Linked DNA regions of Variovorax sp. PBL-E5. The protein of the gene in region 2 interacts with the protein of the main gene of each other region in a pairwise test. Links are inferred from orthologs where the notes say so. Each region holds a gene or a part of one and is shown on either strand. Other genes may lie near its edges.

Evidence for each region. Proteins that work in one complex are often made in the same cells at the same time.
Region 1: the proteins of WDLP6_RS13960 (region 2) and nuoG interact in binary tests that used the Escherichia coli proteins (3 or more experiments, as listed by UniProt). The link is inferred for Variovorax sp. PBL-E5 from one-to-one orthologs.

Annotation. Positions count from the first base shown.
Region 1 is NZ_LR594671.1:3,344,941-3,351,063, forward strand. What follows is about bases 1,338-4,292. They hold nuoG (NADH-quinone oxidoreductase subunit NuoG), read right to left. Parts: upstream 3,915-4,292; coding sequence 1,761-3,914; downstream 1,338-1,760. Other genes in these bases: nuoH (NADH-quinone oxidoreductase subunit NuoH), read right to left, coding at 1,338-1,764; nuoF (NADH-quinone oxidoreductase subunit NuoF), read right to left, coding at 3,928-4,292. In the rest of the region: WDLP6_RS16230 (NADH-quinone oxidoreductase subunit J), read right to left, coding at 1-137; NADH-quinone oxidoreductase subunit NuoI, read right to left, coding at 155-676; more of nuoH, read right to left, coding at 688-1,337; more of nuoF, read right to left, coding at 4,293-5,271; WDLP6_RS16255 (NADH-quinone oxidoreductase subunit NuoE family protein), read right to left, coding at 5,268-5,810; WDLP6_RS16260 (NADH-quinone oxidoreductase subunit D), read right to left, coding at 5,819-6,123. UniProt on the Escherichia coli protein: NDH-1 shuttles electrons from NADH, via FMN and iron-sulfur (Fe-S) centers, to quinones in the respiratory chain. The immediate electron acceptor for the enzyme in this species is believed to be ubiquinone.
Region 2 is NZ_LR594671.1:2,866,586-2,874,073, reverse strand. The notes cover bases 1,977-4,682. They hold WDLP6_RS13960 (formate dehydrogenase subunit gamma), read left to right. Parts: upstream 1,977-2,939; coding sequence 2,940-3,425; downstream 3,426-4,682. Other genes in these bases: WDLP6_RS13955 (IS110 family transposase), read right to left, coding at 3,437-4,645; WDLP6_RS13965 (substrate-binding domain-containing protein), read right to left, coding at 1,977-2,710. Outside these bases: WDLP6_RS13970 (MFS transporter), read right to left, coding at 5-1,618; more of WDLP6_RS13965, read right to left, coding at 1,631-1,976; WDLP6_RS13950 (formate dehydrogenase beta subunit), read left to right, coding at 4,986-6,560; fdhF (formate dehydrogenase subunit alpha), read left to right, coding at 6,566-7,488. UniProt on the Escherichia coli protein: NDH-1 shuttles electrons from NADH, via FMN and iron-sulfur (Fe-S) centers, to quinones in the respiratory chain. The immediate electron acceptor for the enzyme in this species is believed to be ubiquinone.

The sequences.
Region 1 (6,123 bases), 480 kb from region 2 along the record:
CAGATGGCCGCGGCCTGGAAGAAGGCGAGCACCAGGTAGAGCGCCGCATACACGGGGTTGCGCGCGGTGATGACGCGGAAGGCCGCGAACAACAGCACCGCGGCAAACAGATAGAACAGACCGGTCTTGACGTCCATGGATCGACTTGGTTTTCTTAGCGGTACTTGGCGTCCGCTGCCTTGTTGGCGGCGATCTCTTTTTCGTAGCGGTCACCGACGGCCAGCAGCATGTCCTTGGTGAAGTACAGGTCGCCGCGCTTCTCGCCGTGGTATTCGAAGATGTGGGTCTCGACGATCGAGTCGACCGGGCAACTTTCCTCGCAGAAGCCGCAGAAGATGCACTTGGTCAGGTCGATGTCGTAGCGCGTGGTGCGGCGCGAGCCGTCGTCGCGCACGTCGGATTCGATGGTGATCGCCAGCGCCGGGCACACGGCTTCGCACAGCTTGCAGGCGATGCAGCGCTCCTCGCCGTTCTCGTAGCGGCGCAGCGCGTGCAGGCCGCGAAAGCGCGGCGACAGCGGCGTCTTTTCCTCAGGGAACTGCACGGTGATCTTGCGGCTGAACGCGTACTTGCCGGTGAGGGCCAGGCCCTTGAACAATTCGAACAGCATGAAGCTGGACAGAAAGTCCTTGAGCGAGAACGAGGGCGCGCTCGACGTGGCGGTGTGCGCAGACATGGCGATTCCAGTCAATTCCAGATGTTGAACGGGGTCTGCATCCAGGCGCCGACCACCACCAGCCACACGAGCGTGACCGGAATGAAGATCTTCCAGCCCAGCCGCATGATCTGGTCATAGCGAAAGCGCGGGAAGGTCGAGCGGACCCAGAGGAACATGGTGACCACGCAGAAGGTCTTGATGCCCAGCCAGATCCAGCCCGGAATGAAGCTGAGGAATTCGAAGGGCGGCAGCCAGCCGCCGAGGAACAGGATGACGGTCAGGATCGAGACCAGCCACATGTTGGCGTACTCGGCCAGGAAGAACATGGCGAAGCTCATGCCCGAGTACTCGATCATGTGGCCCGCGACGATTTCCGATTCGCCTTCCACCACGTCGAAGGGGTGGCGGTTGGTCTCGGCCAGGCCGGAGATGAAGTAGACGAAGAAGATCGGCAGCAGCGACAGCCAGTTCCACGACAGGAAGCCGACGCCCATGGCCGCGAAGTGGCCCCTGCCCTGCCCCGCCACGATGTCGCTCATGTTGAGGCTGGCCGACACCATCAGCACGACGACGAAGCAGAAGCCCATCGCGATCTCGTAGCTGACCATCTGCGCCGAGGCGCGCAGCGCGCCGAGGAAGGCGTACTTGGAGTTGGAGGCCCAGCCCGCGATGATTACGCCGTAGACCTCGAGCGAGGTGATGGCCATGACGAACAGCAGCCCGGCATTGATGTTGGCCAGTGCGACGTCGGGCCCGAACGGAATGACCACCCACGCGGCCAGCGCCGGCATGATGGTCATGATCGGCCCGAGCAGGAACAGCCCTTTGTTGGCGACCGTCGGCAGGATGATTTCCTTGGTCAGCAGCTTGAGTGCATCGGCGATGGGCTGCAGCAGGCCCAGCGGCCCAATGCGGTTGGGGCCGATGCGGATCTGCGTGAAGCCGATCGCCTTGCGTTCCCACAGCGTCAGGTAGGCCACGGCCAACATCAGCGGGATCACCACGACCACGATCTTGATCAGCGTCCAGATGATCGGCCACCAGAAGCCGGTCCACCAGCCGGCATGGGCCAGCCCGAGGCCGAAGCCGTAGATCGCGTCGATCATGCCGACACCTCCTGCCTGGCGGCATGCGCGTGGCGCGCATCGGCCGTCAGCTGCAGCGAGGTGGCGCGGCGGACGATCGAATCGAGCTGGTAGATGCCGGCGACCGCAGGCGCCGCATGCGAAGCGCCGCCGCCGGCGATCGCGGCCGTCGTGGCATTGTTCAGCCGATCGGCCGGCACCGGCCCCGGCGCGGCGAAGCCGGCATCGGCCAGCACATCGGCCGTCGATTCGAAGGAGAAGCCGGAAAGACCCAGCAGATTGGCCAGCACGCGCAGCACCTTCCACGCCGGACGCGCTTCGCCCAGCGGCTTGACGACCGCATGGAAGCTCTGCGCACGGCCTTCGGCATTGACGAAGGTGCCGGGCGTCTCGGTGAACGGCGCGATCGGCAGCAGCACGTCGCTGAATTCGAGGTTGGCCTTGAAGGGGCTCAGCGTCACGACCATCTGGGCGTGTGCGAGCGCATCGACCGCGGAGACGCCCGCGGCCGAATCGAACACCGGCTCGTTGTTGAGCAGTAGCACCGCCTTGAGCGCGCCGCCGAGCATGGCGCCTGCGTGCAGGCCGCCCTCCTTCGGCAAGGCGCCGACGAGCTGCGCGCCGACCGTGTTCGCGGCCTCGGTGAGATAGCCGACGCTGGCGCCGGTCTGCGCGCCGATCCACTGGGCCAGCGCGAGCAGGCTGCCGGCCTCGGCATGGTGCGCGGCCGCGTTGCCGAGCAGGATCGCCTTGCGTTCGCCGCCGAGCAGCGAAGCGGCCAGCGCCTTCGCGGCGTCGCCGGCGGCGGCCGTGCGGCTCACCGGCGCCGCGGCGCCCATGCTTTCGGCGATCGCGCCGGCGATCTCGGCCAGCGCATCGAACCAGTCATGCGCCGGCACGCGCACGGCGTTCGCCACGGGCATCGCCCAGGCATCGGCATCGGCGAACAGTTCGGGCGAGGTCACTGCGCTCAGCACGCCGCCCCTGCGCACCGCCTGGCGGATGCGCTGCGCGAACAGCGGATGGTCCTTGCGCAGGTTGCTGCCGACCACGAGCACGCGTTGCAGCTGCGACAGCGAAGCGATCGAGGTGCCAAGCCAGCGCACGCCCTCGGACGCGGAGAAATCGGCGTTGCGCAGACGGTGGTCGATGTTGCCGCTGCCCAGGCCGTGCATCAGCAGCTTGGCCAGGTGCAGCTCTTCGAGCGTGCTGTGCGGGCTCGCCAGCGTGCCGATGCTTTGCGCACCGTGGTCGGCCTTGATCTGCTTCAGGCCGTTGGCCACGTATTCGAGCGCGGTCTGCCAGTCGACCTGCTGCCACTGGCCACCCTGCTTGAGCATCGGCTGCGTCAGGCGCTCGGGGCTGTTCAACGCTTCGTACGAGAAGCGGTCGCGGTCGGCGATCCAGCATTCGTTCACGTCCTCGTTCTCGAGAGGAACGACGCGCATGACCTTGTTGTTCTTGACCTGGACGATCAGGTTGGCACCGGTCGAATCGTGCGGGCTGATCGACTTGCGGCGCGACAGCTCCCAGGTGCGGGCGCTGTAGCGGAAGGGCTTGCTGGTGAGCGCGCCGACCGGACAGATGTCGATCATGTTGCCGGAGAGTTCGGAGTCGACCGAATCGCCGAGGAAGGTCTCGATCTCGGAATGCTCGCCACGGTGCGACATGCCGAGCTCCATCACGCCGGCCACTTCCTGGCCGAAGCGCACGCAGCGCGTGCAATGGATGCAGCGGCTCATCTCTTCCATGCTGATGAGCGGGCCGACGTCCTTGTGGAACACGACGCGCTTTTCTTCCTCGTAGCGCGAGGACGAACCGCCGTAGCCCACCGCCAGATCCTGCAGCTGGCATTCGCCGCCCTGATCGCAGATCGGGCAATCGAGCGGATGGTTGATCAGCAGGAACTCCATGACCGACTGCTGGGCCTTGATGGCCTTGTCGCTCTTGGTGCGAACGATCATGCCCTGCGTGACCGGCGTGGCGCAGGCCGGCATCGGCTTGGGCGCCTTCTCGACATCGACCAGGCACATGCGGCAATTGGCCGCGATGCTGAGCTTCTTGTGATAGCAGAAGTGCGGAATGTAGGTGCCCGCCTTGTCGGCCGCATGCATGATCATGCTGCCTTCGACGATGTCGACCTTCTTGCCGTCGAGTTCGATTTCAACCATATGTGTGTCTTGCTCAGGCCTTGGCCGTCGTCTTGGGGACGTAGCCTGGAATCAGCGCCTCGAACTCGTGGCGGAAGTGCTTGATCATGGCCCGCACCGGCATTGCGGCGGCATCGCCGAGCGCGCAGATCGTGCGGCCCTGGATGTTGTCGGCCACCGAGTTGAGCAGGTCCATGTCGGAGGCCTTGCCCTGCCCGTTGTGGATGCGGTCCACCACGCGCCAGAGCCAGCCCGTGCCTTCGCGGCAGGGCGTGCATTGGCCGCAGGACTCATGCATGTAGAAATACGAAAGCCGCTTGAGCGATTCGACCATCGAGCGGCTGTCGTCCATCACGATCACCGCGCCCGAGCCGAGCATCGAGCCGGCCTTGGCAATGGCGTCGTAGTCCATCGTGCAGTCCATCATGATCGACGCCGGCAGCACCGGCGCCGAGGAGCCGCCGGGAATCACGGCCTTGAGCTGTCGGCCACGGCGCACGCCGCCCGCGAGTTCGAGCAGCTTGGAGAACGGCGTGCCCATCGGGATCTCGTAGTTGCCGGGCAGCTCGACGTCGCCGCTGACCGAGAAGATCTTGGTGCCGCCGTTGTTCGGCTTGCCGCATTCGAGGTACGCCGGGCCGCCGTTGACGATGATCCACGGCACGGCCGCGAAGGTCTCGGTGTTGTTGATCGTCGTCGGCTTGCCGTAGAGGCCGAAGCTGGCGGGGAACGGCGGCTTGAAGCGCGGCTGGCCCTTCTTGCCTTCGAGCGATTCGAGCAGCGCGGTCTCCTCGCCGCAGATGTAGGCGCCGAAGCCGTGCGTCGCGTGCAGCTGGAAGTTGAAGCTGCTGCCCAGGATGCCGTCGCCGAGATAGCCGGCGGCACGGGCCTCTTCGAGCGCTTCCTCGAAACGCTCGTAGGTCGTGAAGATCTCGCCGTGGATGTAGTTGTAGCCGACGCTGATGCCCATCGCATAGGCGGCGATGGCCATGCCCTCGATCACGATGTGCGGGTTGTACTGCAGCAGGTCGCGGTCCTTGCAGGTGCCGGGCTCGCCCTCGTCCGAATTGCAGACCAGGTACTTCTGTCCCGGGAACTGGCGCGGCATGAAGCTCCACTTGAGGCCGGTCGGGAAGCCCGCGCCGCCGCGGCCGCGCAGGCCCGAAGCCTTGACTTCGGCGATCACCTGGTCGGGCGTCAGCCCTTCGGCGAGGATCTTGCGCAGCGCCTGGTAGCCGCCGCGCGCCTCGTAGTCGGCCAGGCGCCAGTTGGTGCCGTTCAGGCCGGCATAGATCTGCGGCGTGATGTGGCGGTCGTGGAAGCAGGTCTGGACGCCGGTGGCCTGGAACTGCGAGAGCACTTGCTCGGAGGTCGTCATGGCGCGCCCTCCGTCGCCGCGTTGCGCAGGCCGTCGATCATCTGGTCGATCTTCTCGTTGCTCATGAAGCTGCACATGGTGCGGTCGTTGACCAGCATCACCGGCGAATCGGCGCAGGCGCCCAGGCATTCGCTCTGCTGCAGTGTGAACATGCCGTCGGGCGTGGTCTCGCCCATGCGGATGCCGAGCTTCTTCTCGCAATGCACGAGCGCCACCGCGCCGTCGCGCAACTGGCATGGCAGGTTGGTGCAGACGTTGAGCTTGTACTTGCCCACCGGCCGCTGGTTGTACATGTTGTAGAAGGTCGTGACCTCGTGCACGGCGATCGGCGCGATGCCGAGGTAGGCGGCGATCTCGCGCTCGCGCTGCATGCTCACGAAGCCTTCGTCCTTCTGGACGATGGTCAGGCAGGCCATCACGGCCGACTGCTTGCCTGCCGGCGGGTACTTGGCGACTTCGCGCGCGAAGAGATCGAGCGTCGCCGCCGACAGCGGCGCCGAGGCGCCGGTGGGTGTGTCGTGGGAAGTGGCAGAGGTCATTGGCGCGTTCACCTGTCGATTTCGCCGAACACGATGTCCATGGTGCCGATCACGGCGACGGCGTCGGCGATCATGTGGCCGCGCGACATCTCGTCGAGCGCGGCGAGGTGCGGAAAGCCCGGCGCACGGATCTTCAGCCGGTAGGGCTTGTTGGCGCCGTCGCTCACGAGGTAGATGCCGAACTCGCCCTTGGGATGCTCGACCGCGGCGTAGGCCTCGCCTTCGGGCACGTGGAAGCCTTCGGTGAAGAGCTTGAAATGGTGGATCAGCTCCTCCATGTTGGCCTTCATCGATTCGCGCGCCGGTGCCGCGA
Region 2 (7,488 bases):
GGCTCTAAAGGCTGCCGCGCGGCGCGGCGAAGGTGTCCTGGATGTCTTCCAGGCCTCGTCCGCGGGTCTCGATGCCGCTGCGCACCAGCATCACCGCCGCAGCGGCCATCGGCACCGCGATCAGCAGGGCCGACATGGCGAAATGCCCGAACACACCGAGCACGCCGAAGCCCGCGCCCAGGATGCCGCCGAACTTGGAGCTGGCTGCGATCACGCCCGACCCCGTGCCGCGCAGGTGCACCGGATAGATCTCGGCCGCGTAGGGGATCAGCATCGCGATCACGCCGCTCGAACTCACGAGCAGCAGGGCGGTCGTCAGCACCATCGCGAGGCTGGACTGCACCTGTGCCAGGCCGAGCCCGAAGAACACCAGGAGCGTCGCCGCGGTGAGCACGATGAACAGCACCAGCGCCTTGATGCTGCTCCAGCGGTGGTAGAGCCAGATCACCACGCCGATGCCCGGCAGCGCCAGCAGCGCGGAGCGCGCGAGCAGGGCGCTGGCCGCGGTCGGGTCCATGCCCATGCTGCCCAGGTTGGTCGGCAGCCACAGCACGAAGCCGAAGTTCACCAGGCCCCAGGCCACGCCGCAGACCACCAGGCCCCAGGTGATGCGGCCATGGCTGCCGCGCAGCAGTTGCATCAGGCCGCCCGGTGGTTCTTCCGGCTCGGCCACGACCGGCGCGGGGCCGGCCGCGCCCGCACCGGCCGCCTGGCCGCCGGCAAAGCGCGCGAGCACGGCGCGGGCTTCGTTGGCCAGCCCGGCGTTCGAGAGGAAGCGCGGCGACTCGGGGATGTAGCGGCCGAGAAAGACGATCAGCAGGCCCGTCGGCAGCCCGAGCAGCCACAGCGCGCGCCAGCTGAACTCGGGCACCAGCAAGGCTGCCGACCAGGCCGCCAGCAGGTAGCCGGCCGAGGTGCCGACGCCGCCGAGCGCCACCAGCATCCAGCCGCGGTGCGCTGCGGGCACCGTCTCCGCCATCAGCGTGAAGGTGATCGGCAGCAGCCCGCCGGCCGACGCCCCCATCAGGAAGCACATCGCGAGGTTCCAGCCGAAGGCCGGCATCGCGCCGCAGATCGCGGTGCCGATGAACATCAGCGCCGACAGCAGGATCGCCGAACGCCGGCCGAAGATGTCGGCCAGCCGTCCCCACACGACGGAACCCACCGTGGTGCCGATGAGCGCGACCAGCGCGAGCACGCCCGCCGTTTCCTTGCTGATCGCGTACTCGTGCGTCATGCCCGGCATCACGAAGCCCAGCGTGGCCGGCTTGAGCACGTCGACGGCCAGCGCGACGACCAGCACGCCCACCAGCTTCCAGTGCTCGCCGTTGAGCGGCACGCCGTCGGCCAGATGGAACTGCAGGTGGCTGTCGCCGTGCAGGCTCTTCTGCATCTGCGCGATGCGCGGCATCAGGCCGTAGGCCGACAGCAGCACGCCGAGCGGGATCATCGCCATGCCGGTCAGCATGGTGGTGTCCATCTCCATGCCGACCATCTGGTAGCCGGTGTAGCGGCCCATCAGGAACATCGGCACATGCGCGAGCACGCCGCCGATGATGGCGATGCAGCCGATCCAGAAGGCGAGGGGATGGTGGAAGTTGAAGTTCTGCGGTTTCACGTGCGCTGGATGTTAGCCGGCCCCGAGAGACTTGAAGGCTTGGTCCAGCTCGATCACGGTGCCCGACTCGTGGGTCTGGTAGCCCGGCAGCTGGTTGACGGCCGTCCGGTATTCCTCGCTGCGCAGGATCTCGAGCATCTTCTGGACCGCGGGCGTAGCCAGCGCCTTCTCGTTGCACATCAGGCAGTAGCGCTCGGTCTGGCTCGGGATGAAGTCGAGCTTGAACTGGCGTGCCGGCGTCTCCACGCCGTAGCCCGCATCGGCCATCCCGCTGGCGACGAAGGCGGCGACCGCGGCATGCGTGTATTCGCACTGCTCGTAGCCCTTGATCTGCGCCGGCTCGATGCCTTCCCTGCGCAGCAGCAGGTCGAACAGCAGGCGCGTGCCGGAGTCGGCCTGGCGATTGATGAAATGCACGTCGGGCCGGGCGAGGTCCCTGATCTGGTAGATCTCCTTCGGATTGCCGGGCGCCACCATCAGCCCCTGCCGCCGCGTCACGATGTTGATGATCTTCTGCGTGCCGAGCGTGAGCCAGTCGCCGTAGTGCTCGAGCACCGGCGCCTCGAATTCGCCCAGCGGCACGTGGAAGCCGGCCACGTCGCAATCACCGTTGTGCAGCGACACGACAGCCTCGAGGCTGTTGCGGTACTTGAGCTCGTTCGGCACGTGGGCCGCGCCCAGGAAGTTGTGCAGCATCTGGACCGAGAAGCCATGGCTCGCGTGGATGCGCAGCAGCGCGGGCGCGGCCGAGAGCACCTTCTCGATCTCCGCGCCCAACTCGGAGGCGAGCGAATCGAGCATCGGCGACAGGCGCGCGGCGATGCGGCGATCGGCCCACACCAGCTTCTCGCCGAGCAAGGTCAGGCTCGAGCCCTTGCCGCGCTCCATGAGCACCAGCGTCTCGCCGAACAGGAGCTCGCCTTCGTGCAGCAGGTCCCAGGCATGGCGATAGGACATGCCGGACGCCTTGCAGGCGCTGGCCAGGCTGCCGTGCTCATGCACCTTGACCAGCAGGTCGACCACCCGCCGCGGCAACGCGACGCCACCCGGACGGCGAATGATCCATTCGGGCTTGATCGTGACTTCATGCATACGTACGTGTGTTTTCGCTGGCGGCGCGCTCCGATTATGAATGCCCTCCGACGGCGGCATGGGTCCGCGGATGGGTCATAGGCACTCGAGCGCATATGGCTTCGATGGAACGTCGCATATTGCGCTGCGAATACTCCTGCCATCCAATCCACGCCGCAGCTTCCTCAGCGCGCGGGCGCTGTTCCAGCGAACTTGCATCGAGATTCCGAGCCTTCGAGACCTTCCATTGATGACTGACCAACCTCCCTCCGTCACTGCACTGGCCATCGTGCGCGAGGTACTCGAACGGCGCGCTGCGATGCCGGGTGCGCTGCTGCCGATCCTGCACGACGTGCAGGATGCGCTCGGCCATATCCCGGCCGAGCTGGTGCCCGAGATCGCCGGTGCGCTCAACCTCTCGCGTGCCGAGGTGCATGGCGTGGTGAGCTACTACCACCACTTCCGCTCGCAACCGGCGGGCCGGCGGGTGGTGCGGATCTGCCGCGCCGAATCGTGCCAGGCCATGGGCGCCGAGGCGCTGCTGGCGCACGCGCAGCAGCGCCTCGGCTGCGGGCTGCACGGCACCACGAAGGACGGCGAGTTCTCGCTGGAGCCGGTCTATTGCCTCGGCCTGTGTGCTTCGTCGCCGGCCATGATGCTGGGCGACGAACCGCACGTGCGCGTCACGCCGCAGGTCTTCGACGCGTTGCTGCAGGAAGCCGGGGCGCACGCATGAGACATCCGGTGTCAACCCTCTTGAGAGATTTCGATGCGACAAGCGCTGGAATGGATGGCCGGGTCGTAGAGAGTGCCGTTGGTCCAGATGCGCCAGAGCACACGGGTCCAGGCGCGAGCCAATATGCGCACTGCGTGCGGATGATCGCAACCGCGCTTGCGCGCGGCGTTGTAGACGCTGGCAGCCCATGGGCTGGCATGACGAGAGTTGTCTGCAAGGCAGGTAATGGCTCGACGCAGGCGATGGTTGCAAGCCCATCGGAAGGTGACGGCGCGACTCTTGCCGGACTCGTAGGTGACCGGTACGACGCCTGCCTCGGAGCACAGCTGCTGGGCGCTGGCAAAGCGCTCAGGTACGTCACCCAATTCGGCCAGGATCTGGGCGGCGCAGATGCAACCGGCGCGCGGCAGCGACATCACCGAGATGGCCTGCGGCAGCGCGGTCATGGCTTGGGCAATGTGTGCATCCAGGGCCTTGATCTGGACGCTCAGGGGCTTGAGCACGGCCACCAAGGCCAAGGCGGCCGTAGCGTGGGCCTGGGCGAGCGTGGGTTCGCACAGGCTTGGCGCGGCAGCCTGAAGGCGCTCGAGCAAGACACCGGCCGAACGCCGGCCGCTGTAGCCATGGCGCTTGCAAAAGGCGGCGATCTGGCGGGCGGTGAGTTTGCGCGCGGTAGGCCACTGCTCGATGAAGGCCAGTGCAATGGGCGAATCGACGGCGGCAAAGATGCAGGCGGCGCCAGGCCAATAGGCATCAAGCAGTGCGGTGAGCGGGTTGGCCAGGCGAACGCGCGTGGTCACCAAATCGTCGCGTGTGCGCACCCGGGCGCGCAAGCCGCGGATAGCCGCCGACTGGGGCTGCAAAGCGTGCCAGCGATGACCGTCGGTACGCAGCAAGTCAGCCAGCATGAAGGCATCTCCCGCATCGCTCTTGGCGTTGGTGCTGCGGTAGCGTGGGCGGCTGGCCTTGACGGCGTTGGGGTGGATTGCAAAGACCTGATGGCCGGCTTCAACCAGGGCATCGACGATCAGGCCCGAAGGCCGTTCAATGGCGATGGGCAAGGCCTTGCCGAAGGCAGCGAGCGCGTGCCGCAGCTCGCCCAGTCCTTGGGCGTCGTGGCTGATGGTCAAGTGCTTGAGCACGCTGCCCTGAGCATCGATCACGCACACCGCGTGCGAGCGGTAGGCCCAATCCAGGCCGACAAAGACACTACGAGTCATGGACAACCTCCATCGGTTTGGGTTAAGACTGTCCGTGTCGGAAGGCATGGCGGGACGCTCATAAATTGGCGCTCTGGCTGGGTAGGCGTAGCGCTACATCCGGTGGCCCGTCGTGGCCTTCCGGCACCTCGGGTGCTGCAGGTCTCATGCGGGCTGTCGAACAGCCAGCGCCGCGGGCAGTCACCACGAGGGCACGGAAGTCGGATCGCCACCTCAGCACCTGTCCAAGGCAGCGTCAAGCAGGAGGTTGCCTTGTGAGCGCCGCGCCGGGCCGCCCCAAGCAGGCTCGCGCCCCCTTGGGGGGCAGCGAGGACACGAAATGCCGAGCGTGGGGGCACGCATGACCGTCACCGTCTACGTGCCGCGCGACTCGGCCGCGCTGGCCGCCGGCGCCGAACGCGTGGCGCGCCGCATCGCCGAGGAGGCCGCGGCGCGCGGTGTCGCGGTGACGCTGGTGCGCAATGGCTCGAGAGGCCTGTTCTGGCTCGAACCGCTGGTGGAGGTCGCGACGCCCGCAGGGCGCATGGCCTATGGGCCCGTCACGTCCCGCGATGTGGCGGGCCTGTTCGATGCCGGCTTTCTCGACGGCGGCGCGCATGCGCTCGGCCTCGGTTTGACCGACGAGATCCCCTTCCTGAAGAAGCAGGAGCGCCTGACCTTCGCCCGCATGGGCATCACCGATCCGCTGTCGCTGGCCGACTACGAGGCCCACGAAGGCTTCGCCGGCCTGCGCCGCGCGCTCGCGATGGCGCCGGCGGACATCGTGCAGCAGGTGCTCGACGCCGGTCTGCGCGGCCGCGGCGGCGCCGCATTCCCGGCCGGCATCAAGTGGAAGACGGTGCTGGCCACGCCGGCGCCGCAGAAGTACGTGGTCTGCAATGCGGACGAGGGCGACTCCGGCACCTACTCCGATCGCATGACGATGGAGGGCGATCCGTTCATGCTGATCGAGGGCATGGCCATCGCCGGCATCGCCACCGGCGCGACGATGGGCTACATCTACGTGCGCTCCGAATACCCGCATGCCATCGCGACGCTGAACGAAGCCATCCGCCTCGCCGAGGCCGCGGGCTTTCTCGGCGCCGACGTGCTGGGCTCCGGCCATCGCTTCGCGCTCGAAGTGCGCAAGGCCGCCGGCTCCTACGTGTGCGGCGAAGAGACCGCGCTGCTCGAAAGCCTCGAGGGCAAGCGCGGCGTGGTGCGCGCCAAGCCGCCGCTGCCGGCCATCGTCGGGCTGTTCGGCCGGCCCACCGTGGTCAACAACGTGATCACCCTGGCCACCGTGCCGCTGATCCTGGCGCGCGGCGCCGAGTTCTACCGCGACTTCGGGCAGGGCCGCTCGCGCGGCACGCTGCCGTTCCAGCTGGCCGGCAACATCCGGCAGGGCGGGCTGGTCGAGAAGGCCTTCGGCGTCACCCTGCGCGAACTGCTCTACGACTTCGGCGGCGGCTCGGCCTCGGGCCGGCCGATCAAGGCGGTGCAGGTGGGCGGGCCGCTCGGCACCTACCTGCCGTCTTCGCAATGGGACATCCCGCTCGACTACGAAGCCTATGCCGCGGTCGGTGCCGTGGTCGGGCACGGCGGCCTGGTGGTGCATGACGACACGGCCGACATGGCAGCGCTCGCGCGCTACGCGATGGAATTCTGCGTCGTCGAATCGTGCGGCAAGTGCACGCCCTGCCGCATCGGTTCGACGCGCGGCGTCGAGGTGATCGACCGCATCCGTGCCGGCACCGATGCGCCGCGCCAGATCCGCCTCCTGCGCGACCTCTGCGACACGATGGTGCACGGCTCTCTGTGCGCAATGGGCAGCATGACCCCGTACCCGGTGCTCTCGGCGCTCGATCACTTTCCGCAGGATTTCGACAGCGCCGCGGCCCACGACGCGGTCGTGCTGGCCGACACGAGGAGATGAAGAAGATGCACGATTCCCTGAACGAGATCGACTACGGCACGCCCCAACGCACGGCGGCGCGCGAGGTCACGCTCGACATCGACGGCACCGCGGTCACCGTGCCCGAAGGCACGTCGCTGATGCGCGCCGCCGCGCAGGCCGGCGTGCAGGTGCCCAAGCTCTGCGCCACCGACAGCCTCGAGCCCTTCGGCTCGTGCCGCCTGTGCCTGGTCGAGATCGAAGGCCGCAAGGGCTATCCCGCATCCTGCACCACGCCGGCCGAGGCCGGCATGCAGGTGCGCACGCAGACGCCGAAGCTGCTGGCACTGCGCAAGGGTGTGATGGAGCTCTACCTGTCGGACCTGCCGCCCGATGCCGCCGGCGCGCAGGCGCCGAGCAACGAACTGCAGCACATGGTGGCCGCGGCAGGCGTGGAGGGCGTGCGCTACGGCTTCGGCGGTGCGAGCCATGCGAGCGACGCGAAGGACGAATCCAATCCGTACTTCACCTACGACCCCGCGCAGTGCATCGTCTGCAACCGCTGCGTGCGGGCCTGCGAGGAGACGCAGGGCACCTTCGCGCTGACCATCAGCGGCCGCGGCTTCGCGTCGCGCGTGTCGGCGGGGCAGAACGAATCGTTCATGGACTCCGAATGCGTGAGCTGCGGCGCCTGCGTCGCGGCCTGTCCGACCGACGCGCTGAAGGAGAAGACGCTGATCGCCATCGGCCAGCCCGAGCGCAGCGTCGTCACCACCTGCGGCTACTGCGGCGTCGGCTGCGGCTTCAAGGCCGAGATCAAGGGCGACGAGGTGGTGCGCATGGTGCCGTGGAAGGACGGCAAGGCCAACGAGGGCCACGCCTGCGTGAAGGGCCGCTTCGCCTGGGGCTATGCCTCGCACAAGGACCGCATCACCAGGCCGATGATCCGCGAGAAGATCACCGACCCGTG